DNA from 2 places in the Algibacter agarivorans genome. Region 2 is predicted to be linked to the other one. Evidence: riboswitches for the same ligand, from Rfam matches in the RefSeq annotation. Region 2 holds a riboswitch; the other holds the start of a gene.
What was found. Region 2 has a riboswitch for S-adenosylmethionine ahead of ABD935_RS10440 (O-acetylhomoserine aminocarboxypropyltransferase/cysteine synthase family protein). Riboswitches for the same ligand answer to the same signal wherever they lie in the genome.
Positions count from the first base shown of each region.

Region 1 (3,197 bases), on a different contig from region 2:
CCTTTTTTAAATACATAGACCCTGTGTATTTTGGTATGATAAAATCATTGCATTCGGGTAATAATTACCAGTTTATGAATGTCGTATTCTTAGTGTTTCTAATTCCTTTATTGATGTTCTATTTATTGGTAAAGTCAATAGGAATGGGCTATAGAATTAAAGCTTTAAAACCATAGCCATGAATGATATAGTGAATGAAATATTTGTATACTGTGGAGATTTTATAATAAATTTAGCTAATCTATTAGGGATGTCCTACTACGAGGTAAATGCAGTCATTTTTTGTGTTCTATATCCAGTTTTGGTATTAATATTTTTGATAATTTATATTAAAAAAAGAATGGAGCTAAAACAAGCCATTAAAGGAAAAATGTAATACCTACATAATGAGCATAAAATTGGGCTTTTTGATGGTGTGAAAACGGGCTTTTTTTTGGGTTTGAGGTAAGGGTCTTCGCCAGGGACATATAAATAAAATATTAAATGAACATAAATAAAGTAACTGTTCCAACTTTAAAGGCGGAAATAACTATAGGACTTAATAAGGGGTATTCTGAAGAGTTTTGGAGTGTAATTGAGCTTAAAAATAAATTAGCAGCAGCGCAACAAAAGCTAAAACAAAGAGACGGTATTTTATTAAGTACTAAGGTTACTTTAAGCTTTATTAATTACCCTAAATTTCCAATTGAAAAAGAGTCGTTTAAAAATGGAGTAAGTTTTATTGCAAAAGAACTTATGAATGAGCTTTCACAAAACAGAATTGTAGTTGTTTTTAATGATGAAACCATCATGTTAGAGGACTTACCTGAAATAGATGGTTCCATTAATATTGAATCATTTTATCTCATTCTATTTTTGAATATATAAGGAGTGTGTTTGTAATTTCGTAATCTGTCATAAATACTAGTTTGGGTTGATTTTAGGTTTAATCCCTTTCGCTTTTTTGCTCTTTTGTCTTTTCTGATTTTTTTAATCTCCGCTTCAGTTTTATTAATCTTATGATTTTCTGGATTGATTTCATCTAATCTTTCTAAGATGAAATGAGCTAAGAGATTAAAATGACTATCAGTTAACTTTTTAATTGTTCTAGGGTTGGTGTTTCTTTTCTCAAAAAAATTAAATAGTTCGTTTGGTGAAATTTGTAATGCTTTAGCCATTTTTGTGAGGTTAAAGTTGAGTGTTTCTTTTCTGAAGTTTATAAGAATTTCATTTTGATTATTGTTTTCCATAACTGATTTATTAGTTTTTGTAGAATTAAAATCACACCAGGAACACGAATAGGGGAAGAGTCATTTTTTTGACGAAGTCCGCATTCTAAACCACCTTTGCTTTTGTGCTAGGTTGGTACGCTAAAAGCGTTCCTGATGCAATAAGATTATAGTTTACTTAATTGTAGTATGTCTTATAATTGACATTTTAATATAATTACTCATTTTGTAATGATTTTATATTCATAAGAAGGTAATATTTCTTAATGATATCATCTCTTAAAACAGAATGGATTTTATTCTGGTTATACTTCTTAATTAGTTTTATAAAATCTCTGAGGGTTTCTTTTTTTTCTTCACTTTTAATATTGCTCCAATGATTCGGATTGATGCAATTTTTGAACAAAAATATTTGGTCTTCTCTAACGCCCTCTGGTGCTTTAAGTGAATCAACAATCATTATTTTATTGAAGTGATTTAAAAACGCACTGAACAAGCTCTTAAAAGCATAATTGCCCAATTGATTGAGGTTAATTATGCCCATTTTATGTAAGTATCTAGAGCCTGTAATTTTCAGCTCTACTCTCAATAGGTTTTTATCAATAACTAAGTATTGCTTTCCCTTATCATAGAGCTTTAAACTATAATCTGTTTTTTCAAATTCTTTATAACTTCCCTTCCCTCTATAGTTAAGTTTTCTATTATGGTCTTTGAGGTCATACATGAGTATGTGTTTATTAATTAAAATCTTAGGGTCTTTGTTGACTGTAATATTAAAGCCGAATTCTAAATTGGTAATTATAGTTTCCTCTTTATTTATTTGAAGCGTGTCACAAAGATTGTTTATAGCAAACTCACATTGTTTAAAACTAAAATCGCTATGGTTTTGGTTTCCAGCTCCTGTTATTAGATTATAGTATTTATGTATACTGCCCTTAACGATTGCTTGATTCTGAGTAATCCTTATTTCTAGATTCTCCAATTTTCCAACTTTGGGGTAATCACTAGCTTCTCCTGTAAATCTATCGAATGGTGATTTTAAGCTTATGAGGTCATTATTTTCAATACCACTTTCAAACCTTAATTTGTCAGCGTCTGTTATTCTGAATTTTATATTATCTATCATAATTTTTACTCTTTTAAATTGGTAATAATTTCCGATTTCTTATAGTACACTCTTCTACCAAGGTATCGAGATGTTAATACACCTGCCTTTGTCCAATTGTTTAGAGTGGGCAAGCTTATTTTAAGCATTTCAGCTGTTTCTTGTCTGGTTAAAAGTGCTTCTGGTTCTTGTTTGTCTGTTTGCTTTGAACTCTCTATTATTTCGCTAATTTTTGAGCAAAGCTGTCCTATAAGCTCGTCTGAAGACAAGCCTTCAAAAAGTATTCTTTTCATTTTATATGTATTTAATAATTCAACTTTTGTTCAGGATTTTATATGCCTGAATCTTTTGGGATAAGTTGAATGCGCACTCAAATCTTATACTCTAAAGATAAAACAATAAAACGCTCAAAAAACACGTCTTAAAGTACTGAAATTGAATTAGTTAATGTGAATTTGGATTAGCTAATGTAAAACGTAATTATCACATAATCAATATGTTAATAAAATGAGTTTTTTGTCTTAGTTAATATGAAAATGAGTTTAACTTAATTTTAACATTGCATGCTATAAAAATGACCTGTTTTGGGTGTTTTTTAGGTTAAAAAAAAGTGCTTTTTTAGCCTAATTCTTCTGGTTTTCAGTTTTGGGTCACAAAAACTTGTAAATATTGGACGATATTTTTATTTTATTTTACGCTTTCCCATGTTTAATTTCTGACACCTTTTTGTATATTGGCTGCACTTAAGGTTAATTTTCAAATATGGCATCAAATATTTTTACAACAATAAAAAAAATAATCAATCGAGTAGTTGATGTTGTTCTTCAAGGAAACCTTGATAGAGTTAGAATTTTAGGTGAATTTAATAGGGTTTTTGAATACGC
Region 1 covers NZ_BAABJJ010000001.1:168,538-171,734, reverse strand. The annotation lists gene ABD935_RS00805 (hypothetical protein) at 484-867, shown strand; gene ABD935_RS00800 (hypothetical protein) at 840-1,229, opposite strand; SAM-I-IV-variant riboswitch at 1,284-1,373, opposite strand; gene ABD935_RS00795 (hypothetical protein) at 1,426-2,334, opposite strand; gene ABD935_RS00790 (helix-turn-helix domain-containing protein) at 2,340-2,606, opposite strand; gene ABD935_RS00785 (hypothetical protein) at 3,076-3,197, shown strand, end outside.
Region 1: it holds a riboswitch for S-adenosylmethionine, as region 2 does, so the genes downstream of both, ABD935_RS00800 (hypothetical protein) here and ABD935_RS10440 (O-acetylhomoserine aminocarboxypropyltransferase/cysteine synthase family protein) in region 2, are expected to answer to the same signal.

Region 2 (3,197 bases):
ATTATATGGGCAGTTTTTAAAAACGGGTTATGTGAAAAATAAATCTGAAACAAAACGTATTACCCAGTATTTCAATGATAGACTTCCTAAATATGATATTAATGATTTAGGATTCAGAGAAAAATTATGGCTTTATAAAGCACATTTGTGGTATAGCTTTTTAACACAAGATTTTTTGGCTTGCTACAAATATGCTTCTAAGTGGGTAGATTTGTTTTATAAAAACAAAGACATGATTGTTTTAAATCCAGTCTTTTTTTTAAGAGGAAATCATTATTTGTTAGAAGCGTTATTTTATTTAAAGCAGTATGAAAAGTTTAAGGAAGCCTTATTTAAATTTGAAGAAATAACCAAAGAAAAATGGTTCCCTTTTGATGATAATATTGATGGATTAGCCTTCTTGTATATTTACAATAACAAGTTTAATTTACATTTTATTGAAGGTAGTTTTGATGAAGGTTTACCTTTGATTGATGAGGTCTTAGAGCGTTTAAAGAATTATAAAGACCGTATAGACGAGCATCATATTATGGTGTTTTACTACAAGATAGCCAGTATGTATTTTGGTGCAGGCGAAAACAAAAAATGTATTTATTTTTTAGAAAAAATAATCAGCAACAAATCATTACAAATGCGCGAAGATTTGTTGTGTTTTTCTAGAATATTGAACCTTGTAGCGCATTATGAGGCTGGGTTAGATTATAACTTGGATGTTTTAATTAGAAGTACCTATAAGTTTTTGATTAAAATGGAGGACTTATATGAAGTGCAAAAGGAATTCATTAAATTTTTAAGAGGGTTGGGTGATATTTATCCTCACGAAGTAAAAGGTGAATTTATAAAACTTCATAAGAAATTGAAGGAGTTTGAAGATGACCCTTACCAAAGTCGTGCTTTCTTATATTTAGATATTATTTCTTGGTTAGAGTCCAAAATCCAGAATAAACCTATTGGATTGATTATTAGAAAAAAGTTTCAAGATAATATAGCGCGAAAATAAGTTTTTCTGAAATTTTCATCAAAAAATTTGGATATTAACTTTTTCTGAACGAATATTTGCATCACAAAGTTCAAACACGTATTGAAATGTTATCAAGAAAGGCGGAGGGATTAGACCCGTTGAAGCCTTAGCAACCCTTTACTTGTAAAGAAGGTGCTAAATTCTACTTAAACTACTAAATGTATTTAGTGTTTTAGATAGATAACCCAACGAAATTGCTGTATGTAGTTTCTAAAATCTTTTTAACATTTTTCTATAAAGTACGCTTCGAAAGGAGTGATTTATTATTAACCAACAGCCTTTTTTATCTCTCCTTTGGTGAGGTCGGAAATATTGAATATATTTCCAAATAAGGTCTAAAAAATTAGAAAAATGAGTGATCAAAAATTAGCAACAAACGCATTACATGCAGGGCATGACGTAACAGCAAATGGTGGAGCAAGGGCAGTGCCTATTTATCAAACAACATCTTATGTGTTTAATAACTCAGACCATGCAGCAAACCTGTTTTCTTTACAAGAATTAGGGTTTATTTATACAAGATTAAATAATCCAACCAATCAAATTTTACAAGATCGTCTTGCGGCCGTAGAAGGTGGTATAGGAGCCGTGGTATTTGCTTCAGGAACGGCAGCAATATCAACTGGATTACTAACTTTATTAAAATCGGGAGATCACATTGTCGCTTCAAGTAGTTTGTACGGAGGTACTTATAATTTGTTGAGTGTAACTTTACCAAGATTTGGCATTACAACAACATTTGTAGATGCTTCAAACCCTGATAATTTCAAGGATGCGGTGCAAGATAATACTAGAGCGTTCTTTGTAGAATCTTTAGGGAATCCTAAACTAGACGTTTTAGATTTAGAAGCGATTGCTGAACATTCCAAAGCAGCAGAAGTGCCTTTTATTGTTGATAATACAGTAGCAACTCCAGTATTATTAAACCCAATTAAGCATGGCGCAAACATTGTAATACACTCATTAACCAAATATATTGGCGGACAAGGAACATCTCTTGGTGGTGCTATTATAGACGCAGGAACGTTTAACTGGGCAAACGGAAAATTTCCTGAATTTACTGAGCCATCAGCAGGGTATCACGGATTAAAATATCATGAAGTTTTAGGAGCGGCATCTTATACTTTTAAATTGATTTTAGAAGGATTAAGAGATTTTGGTGGCGCTATAAGTCCAACAAACGCATTTAATATCATTCAAGGTTTAGAAACGTTGCCAGTTAGAATCAAGCAACATAGTGAAAATGCATTAGAAATAGCTAAATGGTTAGAAGCGCAAGACGAAATAGCTTGGGTAAACTATCCTGGTTTAGAAAGTAGTAAATACAAAGCTTTAGCGGATAAGTATTTACCTAAAGGACAAAGTGGTATCGTAACTTTTGGTCATAAAGGTGGTTTTGATGCGGCTAAAAAAATAGCTGATAATACCAAGTTGTTTTCGTTGTTGGCAAATATTGGTGATACAAAATCTCTAATTATCCACCCCGGAAGTACAACGCATCAGCAGTTGGACGAAGCAGAACAAGAATCGGCAGGTGTATCTGGTGATTTAATTCGTTTGTCTGTTGGTATTGAAGATATTGACGATTTAAAAGCAGATTTAAAAGCGGCTTTTGAAACGATATAATTAAATATAAACAAAAACAACAATTGAAGCATCCATTGCAACATATTAACATTGAATATTTTACTACACAAAGTAAAGTGTCTGTCCCTGAAATTAAGTTAAGCTATCAGGTTTTTGGTAAATCGCTAGGAAGTGCGCCTATTGTTTTGGTAAACCATGCTCTTACAGGTAATAGTAATGTTGCAGGAAAAGATGGTTGGTGGGAAGATTTGGTAGGCAACAACAAAGTAATTGATACTAAGCTTTATACTGTTTTAGCTTTCAATATCCCAGGTAATGGTTTTGATGGATTTGTAATTGATAACTACAAAGATTTTGTTGCTAGAGATATTGCCAATTTGTTTTTAATTGGTTTAAAAGCCTTAAAAATAGAAAAGTTATTTGCTGCTATTGGAGGCTCATTAGGTGGAGGCATTGCATGGGAAATGGCCGTTTTAAAACCAGATTTTACAGCCCATTTAATAGTGGTTGCAACCGACTGGAAATCTACCGATTGGTTGATTGCCAATTGTCAAATTCAAGAGCAGTTTTTATTAAATTCTAAGCATCC
Region 2 covers NZ_BAABJJ010000030.1:67,650-70,846, forward strand. The annotation lists gene ABD935_RS10435 (hypothetical protein) at 1-1,000, shown strand, start outside; SAM riboswitch class I at 1,087-1,208, shown strand; gene ABD935_RS10440 (O-acetylhomoserine aminocarboxypropyltransferase/cysteine synthase family protein) at 1,373-2,647, shown strand; gene thrA (bifunctional aspartate kinase/homoserine dehydrogenase I) at 2,671-3,197, shown strand, end outside.